DNA from 3 places in the Luteibacter sp. W1I16 genome. Region 2 is predicted to be linked to each of the others. Evidence: riboswitches for the same ligand, from Rfam matches in the RefSeq annotation. Region 2 holds a riboswitch; each other region holds the start of a gene.
What was found. A riboswitch is a leader RNA that binds a small molecule or an ion and turns the genes downstream of it on or off. The one in region 2 is predicted to bind cobalamin.
Positions count from the first base shown of each region.

Region 1: linked by a shared signal. The riboswitch ahead of btuB (TonB-dependent vitamin B12 receptor) and the one ahead of QFZ41_RS10350 (TonB-dependent receptor domain-containing protein) in region 2 are both predicted to bind cobalamin.
Region 3: linked by a shared signal. The riboswitch ahead of QFZ41_RS11455 (ribonucleoside-diphosphate reductase subunit alpha) and the one ahead of QFZ41_RS10350 (TonB-dependent receptor domain-containing protein) in region 2 are both predicted to bind cobalamin.

Region 1 covers NZ_JBNDJJ010000001.1:2,635,290-2,644,907, forward strand. The annotation lists gene QFZ41_RS11570 (LysR substrate-binding domain-containing protein) at 1-28, shown strand, start outside; gene QFZ41_RS11575 (hypothetical protein) at 313-492, shown strand; gene mgtA (magnesium-translocating P-type ATPase) at 649-3,276, shown strand; gene QFZ41_RS11585 (hypothetical protein) at 3,389-3,871, shown strand; gene QFZ41_RS11590 (diguanylate cyclase) at 4,013-5,833, opposite strand; gene QFZ41_RS11595 (hypothetical protein) at 5,852-6,133, opposite strand; partial or broken gene QFZ41_RS11600 (acyltransferase family protein) at 6,326-7,402, shown strand; cobalamin riboswitch at 7,426-7,656, shown strand; gene btuB (TonB-dependent vitamin B12 receptor) at 7,778-9,618, shown strand, end outside.
Region 2 covers NZ_JBNDJJ010000001.1:2,326,319-2,335,936, reverse strand. The annotation lists gene QFZ41_RS10370 (GntR family transcriptional regulator) at 99-851, shown strand; gene QFZ41_RS10365 (SIS domain-containing protein) at 868-1,902, shown strand; gene nagA (N-acetylglucosamine-6-phosphate deacetylase) at 1,969-3,114, shown strand; gene QFZ41_RS10355 (TonB-dependent receptor) at 3,230-6,244, opposite strand; cobalamin riboswitch at 6,491-6,732, shown strand; gene QFZ41_RS10350 (TonB-dependent receptor domain-containing protein) at 6,876-8,762, shown strand; gene QFZ41_RS10345 (efflux RND transporter permease subunit) at 8,893-9,618, shown strand, end outside.
Region 3 covers NZ_JBNDJJ010000001.1:2,594,320-2,603,937, reverse strand. The annotation lists gene QFZ41_RS11460 (response regulator) at 1-1,144, opposite strand, end outside; cobalamin riboswitch at 1,290-1,501, shown strand; gene QFZ41_RS11455 (ribonucleoside-diphosphate reductase subunit alpha) at 1,658-4,174, shown strand; gene QFZ41_RS11450 (ribonucleotide-diphosphate reductase subunit beta) at 4,211-5,239, shown strand; gene QFZ41_RS11445 (acyl-CoA thioesterase) at 5,387-5,788, shown strand; gene QFZ41_RS11440 (MerR family transcriptional regulator) at 5,817-6,269, shown strand; gene QFZ41_RS11435 (aldo/keto reductase) at 6,266-7,258, shown strand; gene queF (NADPH-dependent 7-cyano-7-deazaguanine reductase QueF) at 7,302-8,129, shown strand; gene QFZ41_RS11425 (hypothetical protein) at 8,262-8,846, shown strand; gene QFZ41_RS11420 (isocitrate lyase/PEP mutase family protein) at 9,047-9,618, opposite strand, start outside.

The sequences.
Region 1 (9,618 bases), 310 kb from region 2:
CAAGCACGGCTTGCCCCTGCCGGCCTGAATCCTCCCGATCCGGTGACTTTCGCTTGACCGCGCTTCGCTGCGGCGCGACAATCCCCCGGCTACCGCACGGGGTCTCGTGCGGCGGCAACCCTCTTAGCTTATCCAGGCATATGGACGTCTACCCTAGTCGACGCGCCGGCTCCCGCACGCATCGGGTCCCGGCGCTGGCAAAACTCATCGCCCGCGGCGACCGTACCCGGTCGGCCGGCGCTTTCCTCCGCTAGGGAAAGTCCGGCTCTCCTCGTCGGAAGCCGTGAGCTTCCGTTATTCGAGGATTGAGCCATGAACCTCCAGCTCGACAAGACCGCGCCGCGCATGTTCGGCCGCCGTCTCGCTTTCGCACTCGCCCGTCGTCGCGCCACCGGTCCGGTGCCGGCCAAGCGCACGATCACCGTGCCGCGTTCGCTCGAACCCGCTGAAAGCTCGTTGAAACCCGCGGATGCCAAACTTCCGAGGCCATGAACAGCGACATAGACACTACGGCGCGGCTCACGCCGTCCGCCGTCGATATCCATAGCGACACCGAACGTCGGCTCCGCGCCGGCGCGCTCGCCTTCGGCTAACCGCCGACGGCCGCTCGCGCCTGACCGGACCGCGCGTCCGGAGAGGTAGCGAGCCATGAAGATCCACACCTCGCAGGCGGCCGTCGCCGCCAAGATCTATACCCAGGCCACCGCGGACGCCTATCGTCCCGCGGATGAATTGCTGCGTGCGCTGGACGCACGTCCGGATGGCCTCGACGAAGCCGCCATCGCCGAGCGCCTCGACCGCGACGGCATCAATGAAGTCGGCCATGAGAAGCCGCCGCACTGGTCGATCCAGCTGGTGCGTGCCTTCCGCAATCCCTTCATCATCGTGCTGCTCGTGCTCGCGGGGGTGCAGCTGTTCACCGAACCCGACGACGTCACCGGTCCCGTCATCATCGCGGTGATGGTGGCGATCAGCGTGCTGTTGTCGTTCACCCAGGAATTCCGTTCCTCGCGCGCGGCGGAGAAGCTGAAGGCGATGGTGCGTAACACGGCCACCGTCACCCGCCGCGCGGACGACGGCCACGCCGAACGCATCGAGGTACCGGTGGAGGAGCTCGTCGTCGGCGACATCGTCCATCTCGGCGCCGGCGACATGGTGCCCGCCGACCTGCGCCTGCTGGCGGCGAAGGACCTCTTCATCAGCCAGGCGATCCTCACCGGCGAGTCGATCCCCGTCGAGAAGGCCGCGCCCAACGGCACCACCGCGGGCGATATCTCGTCCGGCCCCCTCGAACTGCCGACGCTCTGCTACATGGGCACCAACGTGGTGTCCGGCACCGCCACGGCGGTGGTGCTGGCGACAGGGGGGCGCACCTACCTCGGCTCCCTGGCGCACACCCTCTCGGGCGAGCGTGTACAAACCAGCTTCGACCGCGGCATCTCTTCGGTGAGCTGGCTGCTGATCCGCTTCATGGCGGTGATGGTGCCGGTGGTTTTCCTGATCAACGGTTTCGACAAGCACGACTGGCTGGAAGCCTTCATGTTCGGGCTTTCGGTGGCGGTGGGCCTGACACCGGAAATGCTGCCGCTGATCGTCACCGCCAACCTCGGCAAGGGCGCCCTCGCCATGTCGAAGCGCAAGGTGGTGGTGAAGCGCCTCAACGCGATCCAGAACTTCGGCGCGATGGACGTGCTGTGCACGGACAAGACCGGCACCCTGACACTCGACAAGATCGTGCTCGAGCGCCACGTCGACCTCAATGGCGACGACTCGGACGAGGCGCTGGAGTACGGCTACCTCAACAGCCGTTTCCAGACCGGCCTGCGCAACCTGATGGACAAGGCCGTGCTGGCCCACCGCGACCTGGAGCCCGTGGCGCATCGCTTCCACGTGGTGGACGAGATTCCCTTCGATTTCCAGCGCCGCCGCATGTCGGTGGTCGTGGCGGACGGTAAGGGCGAGCAGTTGCTCGTCTGCAAGGGTGCGGTAGAAGAGATGCTGGCGATCTGCAGCGAGGCCCGCATCGGCGACGTGACCGAGCCGATGACGGCCGAGAAGCGCACCGAGATCCGCGCGATGACCCGTCGCCTCAACGAGGACGGCCTGCGCGTGCTGGTCGTGGCCGTGCGCCGCGATCCCACGGGCGAACGCGCCTATGGCGTGGCCGATGAACAAGGCCTCACCGCCGTCGGTTGCCTGGCCTTCCTCGACCCGCCGAAGGACTCCGCCGCCACCGCCATCCGCGCGCTCAACCACCATGGCGTGATGGTCAAGGTCATCACCGGCGACAACGAGGCGGTGACGCGGAAAATCTGCACCGAGGTCGGCCTCGACGTGGAAGCATCGGCGCAGGGCCGCGACATCGAGCAGCTGGACGACGAGGCGCTCGACGCGATGGTGGAGAAAACCACCGTCTTCGCGAAGATGTCGCCGGTGCAGAAGGCCCGCGTCGTGCGCGCGCTCCAGCGAAAAGGGCACACCGTCGGCTTCCTGGGCGACGGCATCAACGACGCGCCCGCCTTGCGCGACGCCGACGTGGGTATCTCGGTCGATACCGCGACGGACATCGCGAAGGAGTCGGCGGACATCATCCTGCTGGAAAAGAACCTCATGGTGCTGGAGGAGGGCGTGATCGAAGGACGCGTCACCTTCGGCAATATCATGAAGTACATCAAGATGACCGCCAGCTCGAACTTCGGCAACGTCTTCAGCGTACTGGTGGCCAGCGCCTTCCTTCCGTTCCTGCCGATGCTTCCTTTGCAGATCCTCGTGCAGAACCTGCTCTATGACCTCTCCCAGCTGTCGATCCCGTTCGATCGCATGGACGAGGACTACCTGCGCCAGCCGCGCAAGTGGGACGCCGGCGACATCGGCCGTTTCATGGTCTGGATCGGCCCGGTCAGCTCGGTGTTCGACATCACCACGTTCTGGCTGATGTGGCACTGGTTCGGCGCCAACGACGTGGCCCACCAGTCGCTGTTCCAGTCGGGCTGGTTCATCGAGGGCCTGCTCTCGCAGACCCTGATCGTGCACATGATCCGCACGCGGCGCATCCCGTTCCTGCGCAGCATGGCGTCCGCACCGGTGCTGGCGTTGACCGGCGCGATCATGGTCGTCGGCATGCTGATCCCGTATTCGGGCCTCGGCGCGCGCATCGGCATGCATCCCTTGCCGGGCATCTACTTCGCCTGGCTGGCGCTGACGCTGGTGTGCTATTGCGTGCTCACGCAGGTGGTGAAGACGATCTACATCCGGCGCTACGGGCGCTGGCTATAGATTCTTCCTACCTGGCGGCTGACCGGGTGGCTACACGCATGCGTGGGCGTAGCGGGACATACGCGCCTTCGCGATGAGCGTCTCATGGTGGCTCCTCAACCAAGGAGTCACCATGATGCTTCGAAACGTGCTCGCCGCCGCTCTCTTTATCCTGCCTGCCGCTGTCTTCGCCCAGACCGCGCCTGCTCCCGCCCGCTATGTCGACGCCATCGACTGGCCGGCGTCGGAGCAGGGCATGGATCGCTTCTTCGAGGCGGAAGTCCGGCTCAACGCCGGCTTCGAGAAGATCTGCGGCGATACCTTCTGCGAAGGCGAATATGCCAACCTGCGCCCGATGCAGCTTCGCTGCTCGGTCGACAGCACCAAGGGCACCATGAAGCAGTGCCTCTGGCTGTTCTCGGGCAGCACCGCCGCGGTGAACCCCAAATCCGGCGCCGTGCAGACCGCGGCCAAGCTCTTCAAATGCAAGCTCCTGCTCGCCAAGGACACCCCGGTGGACAAGTTCTACGAGGTGATGAACGGCGACGACGCGCTGCACGCGAAGTTGCCGATGTCGCGTTACTCGGTTTACGACGGGCTGGTGGGTTGCCTGTAACCACCGTTTCACAGCGTTGATCCACCGTCCCGCCGCACGCCTACTGGCGGCGGGACGGTTCCGCTGGTTTGCTCGATGCACCCACAATCATCGCGATGCGGTGTTGCGCCTGTGCGATGGCGCGGCGCTGCGCCGTATCGCCTAGCGGCGGGTCGCCCAGGCCGACGACGCGGGCGGCATGGTGTCGGCCCGCTCGGATTCCGGCAACGGATCCTCCGGCATGGCGATCTCCACGCGGTTGCGCCCGGCGGCCTTGGCCCGGTAGAGGGCCTCGTCGGCCTTCGCCAGCAAGCGGTCGAGTTGCTCGCCGTGGCGTGCGGTGCAGGCCACGCCGAAACTCGCCGTGACATGGGCCGTGGACGGCCCGCCGGCGGGTGGCGCGGCGAGTGCCGCGCGGATCAGGTCCGCACGCTTCGCGCCGGCGGCTTCGTCCGCGTTCGGCAGGAGGATGCCGAATTCCTCACCGCCCAGCCGTCCGAACACGTCTCCTTCGAGCACGTGGTCGCGGCATTCGGCGACGACGCGCAAGAGCACCCAGTCGCCTTCGGCGTGCCCATAGGTGTCGTTGACCAGCTTGAAATGGTCCAGGTCGAACAGGATCAGGCACGAAGGCTTGCCGGTCTTGCGCACGTTCTGCAAGACCTGCGTGGCTTCCTCGACGAAATGCTGGCGGTTGCAGATGCCGGTGAGGCTGTCACGGCGCGCCATGCGCATGAACCGCAACTGCGAGCGCTTGGTACGGACCAGCCACAGGCCGATCGCCGCCAACACGGTGAGCAACAACAGGATGTAGAGCCGGCTCGTCTCCATCGAGCGCCGGTCCACTTCGCGTTGCAGGTGCAGGATCTGGTTCTGCCGATCGAGCGCGTCGGCTTCCATGCGGCTGGAAGCCACCTGCTGTTTCACCACCTGGTAGGCGAGCGCACGCGCCGTCACATCGTCGAGGTAGCCCTTGTCCGCCTGCATGTAGCGTTCGAGCCAACCGGTCGACGCGCGGAAATCGCCGCGCTGCTTCGCGGCCAGATACAGCGTCCGCAGCGCCACGGCCAGGGGTTCGGAGTATTCCCCCGCGATCGAGCTGTCGACCGCCGCGTGGGCGTATTTTTCCGCGGCGTCCACGTTGCCGGTTTGCCAATGGCCCTCGGCGAGCAGCGACTCGAACTGCGAGATAAGGCTCGGATACTGGTCGCGCAGCACCGCCGGGTAGTGTTTCTCCAGCATGGCCACGGCATCGGCAGCGCTCCCGCTGCGGATGGTCCCTTCGGCCACGTCCGCGCGAAGTGCATTGGCGATGAGGTTCTCGCCCGCGGCTTCGCACGCGGCGATGCCCTGGGTGAAGCGGGGGTCGGCGCCCTCGATGCGCTTGCCGCGATAAAGCGCATGCAGCTTGATGAAGGTGCCCTTGCATGCGCTGTCGCCGGTGGGCGTGCTTTCGATCATGCGCTCGGCGTATTCGGCGGCCATGTCGTACTGGCCGGCGGCGGTGAGCATCTGTGCCGCTTCGCCCAGGCCCTGGAGCCGCGCCTGCGGGTCGCTCACCTCGGGCAGCGTATCGGTGAGTTCGGTCAGGCGTGAAAAGGCCTCCTGGTAACGGTGGCCGATGCCCAGGATGTTGATCAGCGTGGCCGTGGCGCGGAAGCGCAGCGTGATGTCGGACGAACTGCCGATCACGGCCTCCAGCAGGGGCACGGCGGCTTCGTAATCGCCGGCATAGGCGACCTGCCAGGCTTCGAGATAGCGCAGGTGGGCCCGCTGTGCCGCGCTCAGCCGCGCGGCGTCGTGGCCGAGCCGGGCCACGGTGTCCATGAAGGCGGGGTGGTCGGAGGTCTTGGTGGCATCGGCGCGCGCGAGGGTCGCGGTCGCGTCCTCGCCCGGCGTGAGCTGAGCGAATGCGGCGCCGGCGTACGCCGCCAGCGTGAATGCGATCATCCATCCCAGCCTGCGTCCGATGCGACCGTTCATGCCACCGTGGCCTCGCGCTCAGGCGTCCGAGGGATCGGGAACGGCGGGTGTCTCGGGTACGTCCTTCGCGGGCGCTTCGGACTCTTCCTCGCTCTGCGGCGTATCGCCGAGCTGGATACTGTTGAAGGTGCCGGGCGCGACGCGGTCGCGCAGTGCTTTCTCGTCACCGGCGAGGATCGCGGCGGCCAGCGCGCCGTCTACGGCGGCCTCGGCCAGTTCATGGGCCAGTTCGGCCGGACCGGCGGCGCGCAACGTGGCGTCGCCACCCATGCGCTCCAGGAAATCGATAACGTCAGACATGTGTGCCCCTTGATGAGACGCCGGACGACCTCCCCCGGTCCCCGTGCGCGTGGCGATCATAGCGCGGTGGGGCGCGGGCCGTCGGTTCGGGCCGTCCATGGCGCCATTTGCCCCCGGAATGCCATGAAGGGGCCCCAGGCATGGCCGCCGGCGGCCCCACGCTGTCCCGACCATCCAGGGGGACGTCCGACCATGCACCGAACGCCAGGGCTCGACTCGCTCCGCGCCGCCGCCATCGCCTGGGTGATGCTTTTCCATAGCTATCTCGTCGGTGGGTTGGGCGAGGGGTTTTCCGCATTGGAACAGTCCGGCTGGATGGGCGTCGACCTGTTCTTCGTGCTCAGCGGCTACCTCATCGGCTCCCAGGTGCTGAAATCCCTCGCCGCCACGGGGCGGCTGGACTTCGCCGCCTTTTACGGCCGGCGTGCGGCGCGCATCCTGCCCGCGTTCTTCGCGGTGCTCGCGCTGTACGTGCTGTGGCCGGCGTGGCGGGAAACGCCGGGGATGCAGCCGCTATGGCAGTTCCCGACCTTCACCTTCAACCTGCTGTTCGACAACGGCGACAACTACGCCTTCTCCCACGTGTGGTCGTTGTGCGTGGAAGAGCACTTCTACCTGTTGTTTCCCATTCTCGCCTTCATCCTCGCGCGCAAGCCCGCCGCATGGAAGTTCGCCGTCGTCGGCGCCGTGGTCGCCGCCGGCGGCATGCTCGTGCGCGGATGGTCGTGGACGCACTGGTTCGCGCCGGCGCTGGCGGCGGGCGAGAACGTCGGCACCGTCTACCTGCGTTACCTGTACTACCCGACGTGGGCCCGCCTCGATGGGCTGCTGGCCGGTGTCGCACTGGCCGCCTGCGGCGTGTACCGTCCGCAGGCCATGGCATGGTTGCGTACGCGGGTGAACGGCTTGCTCATCCTCGGGATGCTCCTGCTCGCGGCCGCCCTCGTGCTTTTCGACGGCGCGCGCACGGCATTCTGGCCCTGCGTCGCGGGCTACCCGTTGATCGCGCTGGCGATGGCCGCCTTCGTGGCCGCGGCCAGTGGCGATACCTGGCTGGCGCGGCTGGATATCCCGGGCGCGGGCTGGCTGGCCCGCGCCTCCTACAGTCTCTATCTCAGCCACAAGGGCGTCTTCCACCTCGTGCAAACGGCTCTGGACGGCCAACTGGCCGACCACCGGTTCCTGCGTTTCGCCATCTATGCGGCCGCGACCCTGGCCGGTGGCGCCGTCTTGCATTACACGGTGGAGCGGCCCTTCCTGCGCTGGCGCGACAAGCGCGCCGCGCGTTCGGATACACTGTCGCCGCCCAAGGTGATCCACGGCGTTCGCGCCGGGGATTGAAACGGGAATCCGGTGACGTGCGTGGCCCGACAAGGCCGCCACCATTCCGGAGCTGCCCCCGCAACGGTAGGCGAGCAAAAGGTCGGCATCGAGCCACTGTGCCAAGGCATGGGAAGGCGCCGTCCCCGCAGGGATTCCCTGCGCTCGCGAGCCCGGAGACCGGCCTCGAGGTACACCGGACAGGCGGAGGGCCATGTCGTGGGTGGCCGACAGCCTTCCGCCGCCGGCGATCCCCGCCATCCCGCTTCCCGTCCCTCGCCATTCATGCCGCGCGGGTAGGCGCGGTGAGCAGGGAGTCACCCCGTGTCATTTCGTTCCTCCAGCCTCGCGGTCGCCATCGCGGTGGCTTTCCTCACGCCGGCCGCGGCGTTCGCCGATGCGTCCACCGACCTCGACCAGGTCGTCGTCACCGCCAGCCGCACCGACCAGACCCTCAACCAGGTGCTCGCCGCCTCCACGGTGATCGACCGGGCCGAGATCGAGCGGTTGCAACCGCGATCGCTGGCCGACCTGCTGCGCGGCACGCCCGGTGTTTCGATCGCCAACAACGGTGGGCCCGGCAAGGCCACCTCCGTGTTCCTGCGCGGTACCGAGGCGGACCACGTGCTCGTGCTGGTGGACGGCGTGAAGATCGGCTCGGCCACGTCCGGCACCGCGGCGTTGCAGGATATTCCGGTCGACCAGATCGAACGCATCGAGATCGTGCGCGGCCCGTATTCGAGCCTGTATGGCTCCGACGCCCTCGGCGGTGTCATCCAGATTTTCACCCGCCATCCCGAGGGTGGCTTCGTTCCCCATTTCTCCGTGGGCGTGGGCAGCTACGACACGCTGCGCGGTTCGGCGGGCTTCGCTGGCCGCGGTACCCGGGGCTGGTACGCGGTGGAGGCGAGCCACGACCAGACCGATGGCATCAACGCCTGCCGGGGCAAACCCAGTCCGGGCGGTGGCGGCTGCTTCACCTATGAACCGGACAAGGACGGCTACCGCAACAACGCGCTGTCGTTGAAAGGCGGCTGGCGATTCGACGAGCAATGGGATGCGGACGCCAGTGCCACGCGCACGGAGGGACGTAACCACTACGACGGCACCAGCAGCAACTTCGCCGAATCGGCCACTCAGGTCGTCGGTGGGCGCGTGCGCTACAAGCCGTCGCAGGACATGCTGTTCACTGCCAACCTGGGCCGCAGCGAAGACCTGTCCACCGATTACGAGAACGGCGTCTACGCCGATACGTTCAATACGCATCGCGACGTCGCCTCGATGCAGGCCGATCTGGGCCGCGTGGGCGGCGCCGCCGGTCTCACCACGCTCGGCTTCGACTGGCAACGCGACCGTGTCGTGGGTAACACCGATTACCTCGTGGACGCGCGGCGCAATCACGCTTTATTCGCGCAGTGGCAGCAGGAGTTCGGGGCCAGTTCGGTGCAGGGCAGCCTGCGTCGCGACGAGAACAGCCAGTTCGGTGGAAAGACCACCGGTAGCCTGCAGTACGGCTATGCGCTGACGAAAACCCTGCGCGTCACGGGTAGCTACGGCACCGCGTTCAAGGCGCCGACCTTCAACGATCTCTACTACCCCGACTACGGCAACCCCGACCTCGGCCCCGAGACCTCGCGGAACTGGGAACTGGGTGTGCGCGGCACGCCCGGCTGGGGCAACTGGTCGATCAACGCCTTCCAGAACAAGATCGACCACCTGATCGTGTTCGACTCCGGCCTGAGCGGACCGTTGTTCCCCTTTGGCGGGGCGAACAACATCGACCGTTCGCGTATTCGCGGAGCCGAACTGGCGGCGGACACGACCCTAGGTGACTGGCGGCTCGCCGGCAACGCGACATGGTTGCAGCCGGAAGACGATAGCGACGATGCCTCGCATGGCAACCTGTTGCCACGCCGCGCGCGCCGCACCGCGCATGTGGATGTCGACCGCAGCTTCGGCGCATTCAGCGCCGGTGCGAGCGTGTTCGCCTCCGGTTACCGCTACGACGATACCGCCAATGCCCACCGGCTCGGCGGCTATGCGTTGACCGACCTGCGCATGGCATACGCCTTCGACGCGGCATGGAAGGTCGAGCTTTCGGCCAACAACGTCTTCGACCGCCATTACGAGACGGCCCGTTACTTCAACCAGCCGGGCCGCAACTG
Region 2 (9,618 bases):
GCCATTTGGATCGTGCAAACGACTGTTTGAATCGTTGGCTGGTATGCCTCGGGTTGCACGGTCTTGCCCCAGTGGTCGTGGATTGGTATCTTCGGTGGATGGAAAGTGCCCTCGTCGCCGAATACCAGCGCCTGCAACACGACCCGGCCGCCCGGCAGCCGCTGGCGTACATGCGCCTGCGCCGGGCGATCCGTAACGTGATCGAGAAAGGCGAGGTCCAGGTCGGCCACGCGCTCCCCAGCGAACGCGATCTCGCCAGGGCCCTCACCCTGTCGCGGGTCACGGTGCGCAAGGCGATCGGTGGCCTGGTGGAAGACGGCCTCCTCACCCAGCGCCATGGCGCGGGCACCTTCGTTTCCGAGCGCATCGTGAAGCCGCTGTCGCGAATGACCAGCTTCACGGAAGACCTGCGTGCCCGCGGCCTAAACCCCCGCTCCGAGTTTTTCGAGCGCGGCATCGGCGAAGTCACGCCCGAAGAGGCCATGGCGATGAACCTGTCGCCGGGCACGCTCGTGGTGCGCCTGCATCGCCTGCGTTATGCGGGCGACGAGCCCCTGGCGATCGAGCGCAGCGCGGTGCCGCTGGATCTCCTTCCCGATCCGAACCTCGTGGAGGATTCCCTCTACGAAGCGCTCGACACATTAGGCAACCGTCCGCTACGCGCGCTGCAACGCTTGCGCGCCGTCGTGCTCGGTCCCGCGCAAACCCGCCTGCTCCGGCTGGGCGCCGGCAGCGCCGGCCTCAACATCGAGCGGCGCAGCTTCCTCGAGGATGGCCGCATCGTCGAATTCACCTGTTCCTGGTACCGCGGCGATATCTACGATTTCGTCGCGGAACTGCAAAGCGACTGAAGAGCCCAACCACGCCATGACGATCCAGCCGCAAGACACCCTGATGTTCCGCGAAGCGCACGAGACCGCCGAGGTCGTCGAGCGGCAACTGGCCCATAACGAAGCGGTGATCGGTGCGCTCGCCGAGCGCCTGCGTGCGAACCCGCCACGCATGGTGATCACCTGCGCGCGCGGCAGTTCCGACCACGCGGCGATGTACGCCAAGTACGTGTTCGAGACCCAGCTCGGCGTCGTCACCGCGTCGGCCTCGCCGTCGGTCACATCCATCTACCACGCCACGCAACACCTCGACGGCGCGCTGTATGTCGCCGTGTCGCAGTCGGGGAAGAGCCCGGACCTTGTCCGTAACGCCGAGGCGGCGAAGAAGGCCGGCGCTTATGTGGTGGCGCTGGTGAACGTCGTCGATTCGCCGCTCGCCGCCGTCGCGGACGCGGTCGTTCCCCTGCACGCGGGCCCGGAGAAGAGCGTCGCCGCGACCAAGAGCTATCTCGGGGCGTTGTTCGCGATCCTTCACATCGCCGCGCGATGGAGCGGCAACGCCGCCATCGGCGACGCGCTCACCGCGCTGCCCGCGCAGCTGCGCGAAGGCTGGGACGCCGACTGGTCGGCACTCACGGATGGCCTCGTCGATGCGCACAACCTCTTCGTGGTCGGACGTGGCTTCGGCTTCGCCGGCGCCCTCGAAGCGGCGCTGAAGTTCAAGGAAACCTGCGGGCTGCATGCCGAAGCATTCAGCTCGGCCGAAGTGAAGCACGGCCCGATGGCGCTCGTGGGCCCGGACTTCCCGGTGCTGTTCTTCGCACAGAATGACGACACGCTGCCCGGCGTGCTCGACGTCGCCGCCGAATTTCGCAAGCGCGACGCCAAGGTCTGGATCGCCGCGCCGGGTGCGACGGGCGAGGGCGTGCTGCCGCTGGTGGCGTCCGCGCCGATCAGCGCGCCGCTGCTGGCCGTTCAGAGCTTCTATCGCGCCACCGCGGCGCTTTCCCTGAAGCGTGGTTTCAATCCCGATGTCCCGCCGCACCTGAACAAGGTGACGGAGACGGTCTGACGTCGAAACCGGCCGTCGGACCGGGCACCGCCTTCCATAAAAAGTTTCAGATAAAGGAACACCCGCATGACCATCGCCCTCGTCAACGGACGCGTACTCACCGATAACGGATTCCAGGGCGGCTTCGCCGTGCTGGTCGACGGCGGTACCATCACGGGATTGGCGTTGCCATCGGATCCGCGCGTACGTGCCGCGGAGCGTCACGACCTCGGCGGCCGCACGCTGCTGCCCGGCTTCATCGATTGCCAGGTCAACGGCGGCGGCGGTGCGCTGTTCAACGATGCTCCCACGGTGGAGACCATCCGCACGATCGGCGAAGCGCACGCGAAGTTCGGCACCACCGGTTTCCTGCCGACACTCATCAGCGACGACGCCAAGGTGATGGCGAAGGCCATCGACGCCGTGAACGCCGCCGTGGAGCAGGGCGTTCCCGGCGTGCTCGGCATCCACCTCGAAGGCCCGTTCATCGCACCCGAGCGCAAGGGCGTGCACGACGCGGCCAAGTTCCGCATCGCCGGCGCCGACGACATCGCGATGGTCGCGCGCCGCCATGGCGGCGTCACCCTGCTTACCCTCGCACCGGAACGCGCGTCGGACGACGTGCTCGAACAGCTCGTGTCCCACGGCGTGATCGTCGCCGCCGGCCACACCGCCGCCGACTACGAAACCACGCGCGGCGCCCTCGCCAAGGGCGTGCGCGGCTTCACCCACCTGTTCAATGCGATGACACCGTTCACCAGCCGCGAACCCGGCGTGGTCGGCGCCGCGCTGGAAGACCCGGCCAGCTGGTGCGGCCTGATCGTCGACGGCCACCACGTGCATCCGGCGTCGCTGCGCGTCGCCATCGCCGCGAAAGCGCGCGAGAAGATGATGCTGGTGACCGATGCGATGCCGCCGGTGGGTTCGGACAATCCGAACTTCGTGCTCAAGGGCGAAACCATCACCGTGCGCGACGGCGTCTGCCAGACGGCCGACGGCACGCTCGCCGGTTCCGCGCTCGACATGGCGACGGCGGTGCGCAACACGATCGGCATGGTCGGCGTCGCCTACGACGAAGCCGCCCGCATGGCCTCCACGTATCCCGCCGACTTCCTCGGCCTCGGCGCCAGCCACGGCCACATCGCCGCCGGCTACCGCGCCGACTTCGTCGTGATGGACGAGAGCTACCACGTCGCGGAAACCTGGATCGGCGGCACCAAGGTCTTCGGCTGACAGCCACGCTTAAGGCACGATCACAAAAAAGGCCGGCGCTCCGCGCCGGCCAGTTCCAGGGAGATCTCGTCGCGCGCCCGGATACGTCGTCCGGGCGCGCTGCTGTTCCCGCTACTTAGAGCGAGAAGTCGTAACGGACACCAAGGCGCAGGTAGCGCGGGTTCTGGAATGCGATCGGACGACGATAGTCGTCGCTGACCACGGGAACGCCGTTCGCCACCGTACCCGTCTCGCCAACATCGATCTGTCCGACCGGTCGCTGACTGCCGACGACGTTGAACACCGTGGCGGTGAATGCCAACGGCTGCTTCTCACCGGCCCAAAGCGGGCGGTATTCGGCGTTCAAGTCGAGGTTCCAGGTGTAGGGCAGGCGGCCCTTCGAACCGCGCGGAGACGGCTGGAAACCGCACTCAAAGTACGACGCGCCGTACTGGATCGCATCCACCGGATCCAGGCCGATGCAGTTCTTCGGGCGGCCGGTGGCAACCGCGAGGTTGCCGCCAAGCAGCCATTCTTGCGACGCCTGCCAATACCCGTATGCCTTCAACTGATGCGTACGATCATTCGGAAGCGGGCCATTCGAGTACTGCATGATCTCGGGGGCGTCCCAGTCCTGGGTCACGGACGGATCGAGCTGACCGATATCGGACTTGAGCTGGCCTTCCGAGTTGCCGTAGCTACGCGAGAAGGTGTAATCGACGCGGCCGTACCAATCGTCCGCAAAGTGGTGCTCAAGGTAGAGATCGAGCGAGTAGTAGCTTCGCTTCAGGTCTGGGAATGCAACGCCTTCGGGCGACGTGAAGTCATCCTTGCGAAGATTGAACGGAACGTAGTTGCCACCGCCGACGTCGACCAGGAACTCGTTCGACTTGCCGGGGTTGAACAGATAGCAGCCCGGCAGCGATGCGTTGCTGATGTCGATGTTGTTACGCGCGGCATACGCTTCAAAGGGGCGCGAGTCGCAGAAGTCGTCGATCGAACTCTTGAGCTTGCGATACGTCGCCTTGGCGCCGAAGCTCCAGTTATCGTTGATCGCCTTGTCGAAGCCCAGGATGTACTCATCCTGGTAGTACGCGTCGATACCCTTGGCGGCAACGGTCTTCGGATCGGGTGTAGTCCCATCCTCGCCGTTGAGGTAAGCGCGGCTACCCAATTGGGTGAGACCCGTCGGCTCGCCATTCGGGCCAACGGAACCGTAGGTGTAGTACTCGCTATAGTAGGTGGACGCGGAAGCGCCGCGAATAGCCACGTTCGACGGAATGGCCAGATGATAGCGTCCGGCATTCGCGTAGATCTTGAACGTTGAGTCGCCAAACACGTCCCACGTCGCGCCGAGGCGTGGTGCGAGCTGGTGGCGTTGCTTGACATAGGTGGTGCCATCGCCATTCAAGTTCTTGAACTGCTCGTTTCGAAGACCGACGTAGATCCTCCAGCGATCGGTGACCTGCCAGTTGTCTTCGATGAACTGCGCTTCCTGTTCGGTCTTTACACTGGCGCCCGTTTCGAAGAGACGCTTTTCGGCAACATAGACAGTACCCGGCGGCGGAACGATGTCTGGACGGCCGGTGACCGTGCCTGCGTTGCGATAAACCCAGCGATAACCGCCCTCATAGATCTGACCAGACGTCGACTCGAGAGTCTGGTTGTCCAGACCCGCGCGCAGATCGTGATCGCCCGCATGGTATTCGACGTCGAGACGCCAGCCGTGGGTCTTGTCCTTCGCGCCTGCGTTCAGCACCGTGCCATTCACCAGGCCGCAGCCGGTGATGGGGTTGGCGATGCCACGCCGGTTGTCTGTGATCCACGGACAATTAGCCGACCCGGAATAGCCAATATCGCGCTCATGATTGGTCGTGGTGTGGCCGTACAAGGCGTTGACTGTCAGGTCATCGGTGATATAGCCGGTGTACTTGCCAATGTATACGTCACCGCCAGGGGCCGACCCCGCGCCTGCGTCGAAATTCTTGAGATTGTCCGTACCCAGGTAATTGCCTCGGCTCCGGGTGGCGTAATCGTAGGCATAGACGCTACGCTCGGTGTTGGTTTTGTCGCCGAGGCCAGTCAACTCAAGCAGGTGGTTGTCGGTGATATTCCAATCGATCTTGCCCAACCACTTGGTCGCCTTCTGCGACTGGTTCGTGCGCTGCGGAGCAAGGATGCTGCTCGTCGTGGTCGTATTCGTACGAGTGAAGTCACCCGCACCGAAGAAGAACAGCTTGTCCTTGATCAACGGACCACTGATATAGGCGGTGTACTGCGTATCGCTGCGTTCGTTGCCGCCACGGTTCTGGAACAGCTGACCGTTCGTGCGATAGATATTGCGCGGCGACTGCCGTGCGCCGTTCGGCTGGATATACATGCCGACGCCGCCCTTCCATGTGTTACCGCCACGCTTGGATACGATGTTGATAACGCCGCCCGTGGAACGGCCGTATTCCGCGCCATAGCCACCGGTGAAGATCTGTTGCTGGTCGATCGCATCGTAGGGCAGGCTCGTGAAGCCGAGGCCGGTAAGCGCGTTCGTGACCGAGTAACCGTTGATGTAGTACTGGTTTTCCGAGGCCGACGAACCACCGAACGAGGCCACGTTACCGTAGCGGCTGTCTCCGGAGATGACGCCCGGCGCGAGCAGCGCGGCGGCGGTGACGTCACGTGCGAGCGGTAGTTTCTGCAGCTGTTCCGAAGTGAGCACGGTACGCGAGTCGACCTGGGACACGTCGATCGCGGGCAGCACGTTGCCGGTGACCTGCACTCCTTCGAGGTTCTGCGCCTCGGTGGTGGTAGTCGAAGCGCCTGCGAAGGACACGTCGACACCGCCACCCAGATTCACCTGGACATTGTCGCGGGTCTCGACGGGCTGGCCGCCGCGCTCCACGGTGACCTTGTAGCGGCCGACCGGCAGCGAACTTGCGCGGTAGCGGCCATCGGCGTCGACGCCGACGTCGCGTGTAAGGCCGGTATCCAGGTTCTGCAGGTGGATGACGGCACCTTCCGGCTGCGCGACGCGGCCGAAGACGACACCGGAAGCATTGGACTGGGCGAGCACGGCGCCGCTGGCGAAGCAGAGGGCGAGCGCGGTGCAAAGGGTCGATCGGCGCAGGGCGCCGGTACGCTTGGTGGAACGCTGCATGTTTTGTCTCCCCGATAAACAGCAAGTAAGCCGGCCACAAGAGGCGGCCGAACTCGTTTTCGACGCCGTCCCATGGGCCCCGGTGCCCATCCCCCCCGGGATGCGGCTCTGGCTGCTCATGCTCCCCGTGCGCAACTTCTTGCGCCCAACGGCTATCAGTTGCGGTTGTAATCGAATTATTTTGCGCTCGTCAAGTGCGCGTTAAGGATTTCGTTAAGCCGCCGTGACAGTTCGGCCCCCTCCCGGTACCATCGGCGGGTTCGGGTGTCCCGACCGGCCAAGGCCGGGGAGGATGAAACGGGAAGCCGGTGCGCCACTTCGTGGCAAGGCCGGCACTGCCCCCGCAACGGTAAGCGTCCATCCGAGTGGGTCGTCAGACCTTTCTCATGGAACCGGCCTCACGCCACTGCGCAAGCGGGAAGGCACCGGTTCCCGCCACTTCGGTGGCTGGCGCGAGTCCGGAGACCGGCCCGATGAACGTCCCGCCCCTGTGGCGGGCGTCCCTGTTTCGGTCGATTCGCGGAGGGCGGATCCGGGCAGCCACCGGGTTTCCGCCCGTTCGCCGTTCGTCGCACGTCCTCCTCGAGCGTCCTTCGCACATTGCCGCCCGGCGGCTGAGGAAGACGGTTCCATGAAGAAGACCCTGCTCGCGGCGGCCCTGTTGTTGTCCATCGCCGCGGCCCACGCCGCCGACGAAGGCGCGCCCGATCGCCTCGATCCTGTCGTGGTCACGGCCAATCGCGTCGCGACGCCCCTGGACGAGGTGCTCGCTCCGGTCACCGTGATCACCCGCGAGGACATCGAGCGCCTGCAGCCGGTGAGCGTGCAGGACCTCCTCACCGGCCTGCCAGGCGTGACGATCGCCAATGCGGGTGGCATCGGCCAGCAAACCTCCTTGTTCATGCGCGGCACGAACTCCTCGCACACGCTGGTGCTTCTGGACGGCGTGCGCGTGGGCACCGTGGGCGCAGGCCTGCCTGCCTACGAGCAACTTCCCGTGGAGCAGATCGACCACATCGAGATCGTCCGTGGCCCGCGCTCGGCCCTGTACGGCTCGGACGCGATCGGCGGCGTCATCCAGATCTTCACCCGCAACGGCCAGGCCGGCGAAGCGCCCACGCCGACGCTTTCGTTGACCGGTGGTAGCCATGGCTATTCGGCGGGCCAGGCCGGGCTATCGGGCGGGACCCGCAACGGCTGGTACAACGCCAGCCTCGGCGAGCAGTACACGGCGGGAATCAACGCCTGTCGCATCGGCGCCGCGGCCGCGTTCGCCGGCTGTTTCACCGACGAACCGGACCACGATGCCTCCCGCACTTACAACGGTGCGCTGTTCGGCGGCTATCGCTGGGACGACGGCACGGAATTGACCGGCAGCTGGCTGCGCAGCAAGGGCGACATAGAGTACGACGGTGACTTCCAGAACCTCACCCGGCGTTCGCAACAGGTGGCCGGCACGAAGCTGGCCTTCGACGTGCTGGCGAACTGGCGCATGGCGCTCAGCCTGGGCCAGAACCAGGACCGCGCCGACAATTACCTCAACGGGGCGGACAAGACGCTCGATTTCGTGCACTACGGCCTGGACAAGGCGCGCGTCGGTTACCTCTACTCGAAGCGTAACCAGGCGTCGTGGCAGAACGACTTCACCCTCGCGAAGGGCCAGACGCTGAGCGCGGGCGTCGACTTCCAGCAGGAAAAGCTGAAGAGCGATACGGACTATCTGAAGGACTCGCGCAACAACACGGGCGTATTCGCGCTCTACCAGGGTCTGTTCGGCCCGCATGAGATCCAGCTGTCGGCGCGCCACGACCACAACACCCAGTTCGGCAACCACACGACCGGCTCGGCGGCTTACGGCTTCCGCTTCGACAACGGCATGAAGATCACCGCGTCGTACGGCACGGCCTTCCATGCGCCCACGTTCAACGACGAGTTCTACCCTTACGGCGCACCGGTGAACCTGAACCCGGAGACCTCGCGCACGGCGGAGATCGGCCTCTCTGCGCGGCCTGGTATCTGGAACTGGGCGGTGAACGCCTACCAGACCACGGTCGACGACCTGATCGGTTTCGACGCCAACTTCCTGCCGGTGAACGTGAGCAAGGCGCGCATCCGGGGCCTGGAGGGACAGGTCGGCGCCGATGTCGATGGTTGGCACGTGCGGGCCTACGGCACGCTCCAGCAGCCGGAGAACCGCGACTCGGGAGTGCAGGAGGGCAATCTCCTGGCGCGCCGTCCGGAGCGCACCGCGCGGGTCGACCTCGACAAGGACCTGGGCCGCTTCACCGTCGGTGGCTCGGTCTACGCGGCCGGTTACAGCTACGACGACGCGGCCAACACCCGCCGGCTCGGCGGTTACACCACGGCCGACCTCCGCGCGACGTGGCACGTGGACACGGACTGGAGCGTGCAGGGGCGCGTCGCCAACGTCGCGGACAAGCGCTACGAGACCGCCGCGTTCTACAACCAGCTGGGGCGCACGGTTTACCTGACCGTCCGTTTCGCCCCCGGCCACTGACGCGCCGCCGCATGAACGGGGGACCCCTGCCTTCCGGCAGGGCCCCCACTAAAGGCACACGCGACGAAGCAAGCGGAACGTCATAAAGTTCGCGGGCGCGGGGAGCCTTCCCGCGATCACAGGAAGTGTCGTGAACTTTTTTGCACCATTCATTCGCCGGCCGATCGGTACCTCGTTGCTCGCGGCGGGCCTGACCCTCGCCGGCGCGATCGCATACATGCTGCTGGGCGTCGCCGCGTTGCCTTCGATCGAGGTACCGGCGGTCTTTATCCAGGCGCAGATGCCCGGCGCCAACGCACAGACCATGGCGTCGACCGTCATCGCGCCGCTGGAGCGCCACCTGGGACAGATCCCGGGCGTCGACCAGATGTACTCCAACAGCACGGAGAACTCCGGCTTCGTCCGCGTCCGCTTCAACATGGACCGCTCGACGGACGCGGCCGCCCGCGACGTGCAGGCCGCGATCAACGCGGCGGCGGCCGACCTTCCCGCCGGGATGCCCTCGCCGCCGCAGTACTTCAAGTTCGATACCGGACAGATCCCGGTGCTGCTGGTCGCGATGACCTCCAAGACCATGCCGCCCGACAAGCTCTACGACGTGGTGGACACGCTGATCCGCCCCGCCGTGGCGCAGATCGACGGCGTTTCACGGGTGCAGGTGTTCGGTGGCACGCCCCATGCGGTGCGTATCGAGCTGGACACGAACGCCCTCGCGGCGAAGCGGCTGACCGCGAACGACGTCTCGAACGCCTTGCAGGCCGCCAACGTGAACTCGCCGCAAGGCGTGCTCTCCGATGGAGAGACGCAGATGACGGTGATCGCGAACGACGGCCTGCGCGACCCGAAGGACTTCGCC
Region 3 (9,618 bases), 270 kb from region 2:
GCACGGCTTCCTCGTCGATATCCACGAGGCGGTCTTCGCTCTGCACGCAGCGTGGCAGGTAGATCTTCACCGTGGTGCCTTCGCCGGGCTCGCTGTATATCTTCACGTGGCCGCCGGACTGCTTCACGAAGCCGTAGACCATCGAGAGGCCGAGCCCGGTACCGCGTCCTTCCGGCTTGGTGGTGAAGAACGGCTCGAACACCTGGTCGATGATCTCCGGAGGGATGCCGCCGCCGGTATCGGTCACGGCGATCATCACGTACTGGCCGGGACGCAGGTCGCCGTGGGCGGACGCGTAGGCACTGTCGAGCAAGGCGTTGCCTGCCTCGATGGTGAGCTTGCCACGTCCGTCCATCGCGTCGCGCGCGTTGAGCGCCAGGTTGAGCAGCGCGTTTTCGACGTTGCCTGGGTCGACCAGCGTGTTCCACAGGCCGCCGGCGACCACCGTCTCGATCTCGATCGCCTCGCCCAGCGCGCGGCGCAGCAGTTCATCCATGTCGCGGATGAAGCGCCCGACGTTCACGACCTTCGGTGCCAGTGGCTGGCGCCGGCCGAAGGCGAGCAGTTGCGCGGCCAGCTTGCTGCCGCGTGTCACGCCGGCCATCGCGTTGGAGAGACGCCGTTCGGCGCGTGCATTGCCGGCCACGTCGGACGCGAGAAGCTGCAGGTTTCCGCTGATCACCTGCAGGAGATTATTGAAATCGTGGGCGACGCCGCCGGTCAACTTGCCGATCGCGTCCATTTTCTGCGCTTGGCGCAACTGGTCCTGGGTCAGGTCGAGCGCGAGCCCGGGGCCGCCTCCGGCGCTGCGCCAGCCCTGGTCTTCCTCGGCGGCCGGCTGCATCGACACGATGGCCGTCCCATCCCAGCGTTCCATGCACACGCGCCAGGGCGATCCGTCGACGGAGCTCAGTTCCGCGGTACGCATGCCGCTCGCGGCCAGGTTCGGCAATTCCGCCTCGAACCAGGTCCGGCCGGCAGGGTTCCAGATGGCCAGGAATTCGCCATCAGGCAGGCGAGCCCTGGCCCAGGCATTGGCGTACAGGAGTTCACCCTTGGGAGAAAGGGCGGCGAGGCCGTAAGGCGCGGCGTCGAACGCCCGGGCGATCAGTTCATTGTCCTGCAATGCGAATGGTGAGGGCATCGAGCCTGTGATTGATCCGGGGTGGGGAGCGGAGTTTATCGTCGTGGGTTCATGCACTTTGTGTAGAACGCCTTCACAAGTCCTGAACGAACCGGCAGTTGCGTCGTTTACACCACATCTTGTGTTGACCGCCCATGGGATCGCCTATATCGTGTGTCCCGTTGGTGTCCGGAGAGGCGCGACTGCCCGTCGGACTTAATAGGGAATCCGGTGCGAATCCGGAACTGCCCCGCAGCGGTAAGTGGAAACGATCCCGTTCTATGCACTGGTCCTCGGCGACTGGGAAGCGACGGGTAGGCCGGGCCTCCAAGGCCCTCGTCCACGAGTCCGAAGACCTGCCAACAGTCGGTACCTGATCGGTATCGATTGTGGTGACGGCTTCCGCGGGGAAGCACGTCGCGGACCGGAGCCGCCTTGGGCGGGCTCCGTCCCGGCCTTTCCCGCATTGCCTGGCCACTTCGAGCCCCGTCCGAGGGAACGGGAGTTTGAACCAGGCCTTGGGGCACGCCACACATGACCACGATGGATTCCGCAGCGCGCGAGCGCACCGAGACGGCCGACCCGGCCGCCATTCCTTCTCCGACCGCCGGCAAGGCGCCCGCCGCCGGCTACCGCAACGACGCGCCACCCGCCTTCGCCCTCACCCCGCCGCACAACCCCGGCCAGATGCGCGTGACCAAGCGCAACGGTGGCCAGGAAGTCGTCGACGTGAACAAGATCGTGCGCGCGGTGACCCGCAGCGCCGATGGCCTGTACGCCGTCGATCCGATGCGCGTGGCGCTGAAGACGATCGGCGGCCTCTACGACGGCGCGACCACCCAGGAACTCGACCAGCTGTCGATCCGCACCGCCGCGGCGCTCACCGCCGAGGAACCGGAGTACGGCCAGCTGGCCGCGCGCCTGCTCGCCGCCTTCATCGACAAGGAGGTGTCCGACCAGGACATCCAGTCGTTCTCGCAGTCGATCTCCACCGGTTTCGACCTCGGTATCCTCAACGAACGCCTGCGCGATTTCGTGCAGGTGAACGCGCGCAAGCTCAACGACGCGATCGATACCACGGCCTCGCGCCGCTTCGAATACTTCGGCCTGCGCACGGTCTATGACCGTTACCTGCTGCGCCATCCGACCAAGCGCTTCGTCATCGAGACGCCGCAGTACTTCTTCATGCGGATCGCCTGCGCGCTCGGCGGCAACGACGTGGCCGAGACGCTGGAGTTGTACCGCATGCTCTCGTCGCTGGAATACCTGGCCAGCTCGCCCACCCTGTTCAACGCCGGCACGGCCCATGAACAGCTGTCGTCGTGCTTCCTGCTCGATTCGCCGCAGGACGCCTTGGAATCCATCTACGCCAAGTACGGTGATGTCGCCCAGTTGTCGAAGTTCGCCGGTGGCATCGGCCTCGCCTATTCGCGCATCCGCTCGCGCGGCTCCTTGATCAAGGGGACCAACGGCCATTCCAACGGCCTCGTGCCGTGGCTGAAGACGCTCGACGCTTCCGTGGCCGCCGTCAACCAGGGCGGCAAGCGCAAGGGCGCCGCCTGCGTATACCTGGAATCGTGGCACGCCGACATCGAGGAGTTCCTCGAACTGCGCGAGAACACCGGCGACGACGCCCGCCGCACGCACAACCTCAACCTCGCCAACTGGGTACCGGACCTCTTCATGCGCCGCGTGGAGACGGACGGCGACTGGTCGCTGTTCGACCCGAAGATCGTCCCGCATTTCGTCGATACCTGGGGCGCCACCTTCGACGCCGCCTATGAGAAAGCCGAAGCCGATGGCCTGGCGGTGAAGACGATCAAGGCGCGCGAACTCTACGCGCGCATGCTGCGCTCGCTGGCGCAGACCGGTAACGGCTGGATGACCTTCAAGGATCGCTCGAACGCGACCAGCAACCAGACCGCGCGTCCCGAGAACGTCATCCACCTGTCGAACCTCTGCACCGAGATCCTCGAAGTGACCTCGGAAGGCGAGACGGCGGTGTGCAACCTCGGCTCGATCAACCTCGCCCGCCACGTGGTGGACGGCCAGTTCGACTACGAGAAGCTGTCGACCACCGTGCGCACGGCCGTGCGCCAGCTGAACCGCGTGATCGATCTCAACTTCTACCCGATCGCCTCGGCGAAGACGGCGAACGTGAAGTGGCGTCCGGTCGGCCTGGGCGTGATGGGCCTGCAGGACGTCTTCTTCAAGCTGCGCCTGCCGTTCGATTCAGACGAGGCACGCGCGTTGTCCACGCGCATCGCGGAGGAGATCTATTTCCACGCGTTGTCCATGTCCAACGAGATCGCCGAACGCGACGGCCCGCATCCCGGGTTCGAGGAAAGCCGCGCGGCCAACGGCGAGTTGCAGTTCGACTATTGGCCGGCCGCCACGCCGGCCGGCAAGGACGGCCGCTGGGCCGAACTGCGCGAGAAGATCAAGGCCAAGGGCCTGCGTAACTCGCTGCTGATCGCCATCGCGCCCACCGCGACGATCGCGTCGATCGCCGGCTGCTACGAATGCATCGAGCCGCAGGTGTCGAACCTGTTCAAGCGCGAGACGCTGTCGGGCGACTTCCTCGTGGTGAATCGCTACCTCGTCGACGAGTTGAAGACGCTGGGGCTGTGGACCGCCGATATCCGCGACCAGATCAAGCTGGCGGAAGGGTCGGTACAGGGTATCGCGGCCATCCCCGCGGAACTGCGCGCGGTGTATCGCACCACCTGGGAACTGCCGCAGAAGGCCCTGATCGATCTCGCCGCCGCCCGCGGCGCCTATATCGACCAGAGCCAGTCGCTGAACCTGTTCATGGAAAACCCGAACATCGGGCAGCTTTCCTCGATGTACATGTACGCGTGGAAGTCGGGCATCAAGACGACGTACTACCTGCGCTCGCGTCCCGCGACGCGCATCGCGAAGACCACGGTGAGTTCGTCGGCGGCCTCCCTGCCCACGCCTTCCGCGCCGGTCGCCGATGCGCAGGAGCAGGCCGAGGCCGCGGTGTTCTGCTCGCTCGAGAACCCCGAGTACTGCGAAGCCTGCCAGTAAAAAGAAAGAAGCTACTCACATTTTCCGAGGTACCCGATGTCCGCTTCACCGATCACCCGCGATACCCACATCCTCGATCCCGGTTTCGAATTGACACTGCGGCCGATGAAGTATCCGCAGTTCTACGAGATGTATCGCGCCGCCATCCGCAATACGTGGACGGTGGAGGAAGTGGATTTCTCGCTCGACGTGACCGACCTCAAGGCGAAAATGTCCGACGCGGATCGCCACCTGATCCATCGCCTCGTCGCGTTCTTCGCCACGGGCGACACGATCGTGTCGAACAACCTCGTGCTGAATCTCTACCAGCACGTGAACTCGCCCGAGGCGCGGATGTTCCTCTCGCGCCAGCTGTACGAGGAAGCGCTGCACGTGCAGTTCTACCTCACCCTGTTGGACACCTACATCCCCGAGCCATCGGAACGGAACAAGGCCTTCGCCGCGATCGAGAGCATTCCCTCGATCCGGCAGAAGGGCGAGTTCTGTTTCAAGTGGATCGACTCCATCCAGGACATCAACCGCCTGGAGACGCGCGAACACCGCCGCCAGTTCCTGCTCAACCTGATCTGCTTCGCCGCGTGCATCGAAGGCCTGTTCTTCTTCGCCGCCTTCGCCTACGTGTACTACCTGCGTTCGCGCGGCCTGCTGCATGGCCTGGCCTCGGGCACCAACTGGGTGTTCCGCGACGAGTCCGGGCACATGGCCTTCGCCTTCGAGGTGGTGCGTACCGTGCGCGAGCAGGAGCCCGACCTGTTCGACGACGACATGCGCCAGCAGGTGGAGGCGATGCTGGAAGACGCCATCGCCTGCGAAACGCAGTTCGCGGCGGACGTGCTCTCCGGTGGCGTGGCCGGACTCTCCGTGAACGACATGCGCCAGTACCTGGAGTACTGCGCCGACCAGCGCCTGGTGCAGCTCGACATGCCGAAGAAGTACGGCGCGAAGAACCCGTTCGACTTCATGGACCTGCAGGACGTGCAGGAACTGACGAACTTCTTCGAACGGCGCGTTTCATCGTACCAGGTGGGCGTGCAGGGCGAGGTGGCGTTCGACCAGTCGTTCTAGTCGCACCTGTCAGAAGCATCGCCGACAGGGTCGGCTCCCACCAGAGCACCGCACCGACGCTCCGGTGGGAGCGGACCCTGTCCGCGATGCTCTTCTCCGGCCCAGCGATAGGATGGTCTCCCCCACCCCTGAAGACACAGCCCCAACATGCCCCCCATCGACCGCCCCACCGAGGCCCGCGTCCTCGAGATCGTCTTCCCCGACCACACCAACCACCTCGGCACGCTCTTCGGCGGCCAGGCGCTGGCGTGGATGGACAAGGCCGCCTTCCTCGCCGCCTCGCGTTACTCGCGGCAGATCGTGGTTACCGCACGTTCCGAGCAGGTCGACTTCCACGTGCCCGTGCGCAAGGGCCAGATGGTGGAACTCATCGCCACCGTCGTGTCGGTGGGCCGCACCTCAATGAAGATCGACGTGGCGATGTACACCGAGGACCTCATCTCCGGCGCGCGTGAACTGTGCACCCGTGGGACCTTCACCATGATCGCGCTCGACGGCGACCATAAGCCCACCCCGGTGCAGCCGCTGCCCTCGCCCCTGTTGACTTAGAGCGCACTCGAAGGCGTACGCTCTTCGAATGCCCCATTCGAAGACCATCGCCGAGGCCGCCCTCGCCACCGGCCTGACCACCCATACACTGCGCTACTACGAGCAGATCGGCCTGATCGACCCGGTGCCGAGGCGCGGCGGACAGCGTGTCTACGGCGACGCCGAGATGCGCCTCATCGACTTCGTGCTGCGCCTGCGCGGCACCGGCATGTCGATGCGCGACATCCAGGAATACGTGCGTTTACGCCGCCTGGGCGAAACCCCCGAAAGCATCCGCCTGCGCGGCGACCTGCTCGCCCGGCACGCCGCCTACCTGCGCAGCCAGCTCACCGAACTGACCGAGACGATCGTGCGGCTGGACGAGAAGATCGCCCTGTACCGCTCGATCTATCCCGATGAACCCATCCCCCTGCCCGCCGAACCGCCCGTGACACCGGCGGCGACGGCGAACGTCCCCTCGAAACGAAGGAAACACGCATGATCACCCGCAAACTAGGCACGCACGGTCCCGAGGTCTCGATCCTCGGCCTCGGCTGCATGGGCATGAGCGAGTTCTACGGCGCCAGCGACGAGAAGGAATCGGTCGCCACGCTGGAACGCGCGCTGGAACTGGGCATCACCTTCTGGGATACCTCCGACGCGTACGGCCCGCATACCAACGAGGAACTGCTCGGCCGTACCCTCGCCGGTCGTCGCGACAAGGTATTCCTGGCCACCAAGTTCGGTATCGTCCGCGATCCGAACGACCCGATGAAACGCGGCATCAGCGGCCACCCGGATTACGTCCGCCAGTCGGTCGAAGGCAGCCTTCGCCGGCTGAAAACCGACTACATCGACCTCTACTACCAGCACCGCGTGGACCGCACGGTGCCGATCGAGGAGACCGTCGGTGCGATGGCCGACCTCGTGAAGGAAGGCAAGGTGCGCCATCTCGGCCTGTCCGAGGCATCCGCCGAGTCGATCCGCAAGGCGGCGAAAGTGCATCCGATCACCGCCCTTCAGAGCGAATACTCGCTGTGGACGCGCGATCCGGAAACCACCGGCACGCTTGCCGCCTGCCGCGAGAACGGGATCGCGCTGGTGGCCTACAGCCCGCTCGGGCGCGGCTTCCTCACCGGCGCCATCACCCGGCCGGAAGACTTCGCCGAGGACGACTACCGTCGCGTCAATCCGCGCTTCACCGGCGAGAACTTCGCAAAGAACCTGGCGATCGTGGAGAAGGTGAAGACGTTCGCCGCCGACAGGGGCTGCACCCCCGGCCAGCTCGCCCTCGCCTGGGTGATCGCCAAGGGCGACGACATCGTGCCGATCCCGGGCACGAAGCGGGTGAAGTACCTGGAGGAAAACGCCGGCGCGGTGGAGGTGAAACTCAGTCCGGCCGAGGTGGCCGAGATCGACGCGGTGTTTCCGCCGGACTCGGCCGTGGGCGACCGTTACACCCCCAGCATGATGGGCTCCATCAACGCCTAAGTGCTTGGCTTATAATGGCGGTTTGTGCCAGCAGCAAACCGCCATGTCGTCCCCCGATCACTCACCGCTGGGCAAGGCCACCGTCTACGCGGACCGCTACGACGCCAGCCTGCTCTTCCCGATTCCACGCCAGGGCAAGCGCGACGAGATCGGCATATCCGCCGGCGCCCTCCCTTTCCATGGCGTCGACGTCTGGAACGGTTATGAACTCTCCTGGCTGGATGCACGCGGCAAGCCGGTCGTGGCCGTGGCGGAGTTCCGCTTCCCGGCCACCACGCCGAACATCGTCGAATCGAAGTCGTTCAAGCTCTACCTGAACAGCTTCGCCCAGGAACGCATGGCCGATGAGGCGCAGCTGCGCGCCACGCTGGTCCGCGACCTGTCGGCCGCGTCTGGCGGCCCCGTGGACGTGGTGTTGCGTGCGCCGAACGACCTCGATGGCACCCCGCTCGGCGAGCCGGAAGGCATCCTGCTGGACACGCAGGAACTGGATTTCGACAGCTACGGTCCGCCGCGCCCGGACTTCCTCGCCGTGCACGATGGCGATGCGCGCGAAGTGCTGGTGTCGCACCTGCTGCGTTCGAACTGCCCGGTGACCGGGCAACCGGACTGGGGCAGCGTGCAGATCGCTTACACCGGCGCGCCGGTCGACCGTGCGGGCCTGCTGCGTTACCTGGTTTCCTTCCGCAGCCACACGGAATTCCACGAGCAATGCGTGGAGCGCATCTTCATGGACATCCAGGCGCGCTGCGCGCCTCGCGAGCTTTCGGTCTATGCGCGCTACACCCGCCGCGGCGGCCTGGACATCAACCCATTCCGCAGCACCGACCCGGCCGCCGTGCCCGCGAACCCACGCGGTGCGCGCCAATGATGAATGGCGCATTCATGCGTTCTTCATTGGTCTTGCCTTTAGTTGTGTAGCCTGTACCCTGCGGCGGCCAAGGGGATCCACCCTGACGCCCCTTTCGTTTCGAACCTGACAAGCCACTCCCGGAATCCAGACATGAAGCTTTCCTTCCGCTCGTCCGCCCTCTGCACGGCCACCATCGCCGGCCTGCTGGTCCTCACCGCCTGCGGCAAGAAGGAAGAGCAGCAGAACACCGCCCCGGCCGCCGCCACGACGGCGCCGGCCGCGACCGCCACCGCGCCGGCCCCCGCCGCGCCGGCCCCCGCGACCACCGCCGCTGCCGCGCCCGCTGCCCAGCCCGCTGCCGCCCCGGCCGCTCCCGTGGCCGCCAGCGAGTCGCTGAAGGTCGGTTCGGTCACCCTGGGCAGCGCCGTGGGCGCCGACAAGAAGGTCGCCAAGGCCAAGACCACCTTCGCCCCGACCGACAAGACCATCTACGCCTCCGTCGCCACCGAGGGCACCACCGCCGGCGCCACGCTCAACGCGAAGTGGACCTACCAGGACGGCGACACGACCACCACGGTCAGCGACATCAGCCAGTCGATCAGCACCGACGGCCCGGCGGTCACCACGTTCAAGATCCAGAATCCGAACGAATGGCCGGAAGGCAAGTACAAGGTCACCGTCTCGCTCAACGGCCAGGCCGTAGGCAACGAGGCGTTCGAGGTCAAGAAGAAGTAAGCCTTCCAGACCTTGCTAACGAGAAAGGGCGCGACCACGGTCGCGCCCTTTCTCGTTTCTGGTGGGAGCCGCTCTGGTGGGAGCCGACCCTGTCGGCGATGGGTGCTTGCTAAAACCTGGCCCGCCGCCGCGGGATCGCCGACAGGGTCGGCTCCCACCAGGTCGTCGGCTCCCACCAGGTCGGCTTCCCATCTGTGAATCTAGCCAGCCAGCAGCGTGTTCAACGTGCCGTAGCCGAGGTCCTTCGGCTCGGTCCCCAGGAACTCGGCAGCCATCCGGCCTGCCGTCGCATAGGATTCCAGCGACAGCGCGATGCCCGCGCTGAGCCGCCGCGCACCGGCGGCGAACAATTTCTCTCGCGATGGCAAGCCTGGCACCAGCATCACGTTCAACGGCATCGGCCGGAGCGCCGCCGCCACGCGGCGGATTTCATCGAGCGCCGCGATACCCGGCACGAACATGCCGTCGGCACCCGCCTCCCGATAGAGGCTCCCACGCCGGAGCGTTTCCTCGACGGCGGCATCCCCGGATGCCATGCCACGCAGGTACACGTCCGTCCGTGCGTTGATGAAGAGGTCGCGCCCGCCGAGGTGCGCGCGGATCGCGCGAATCTTCGCGGCCAGCGAATCGGGCGCCTTGACGCCATCCTCGATGTTGATGCCCGCGACGCCCACGTCGACGAGTGACGAGACGAAATCGGCCACCTGCCCGGGATCGTCGGAGCACCCTTCCTCGATGTCCACGGTCAGCGGAACATTCACCACCCTCGCGA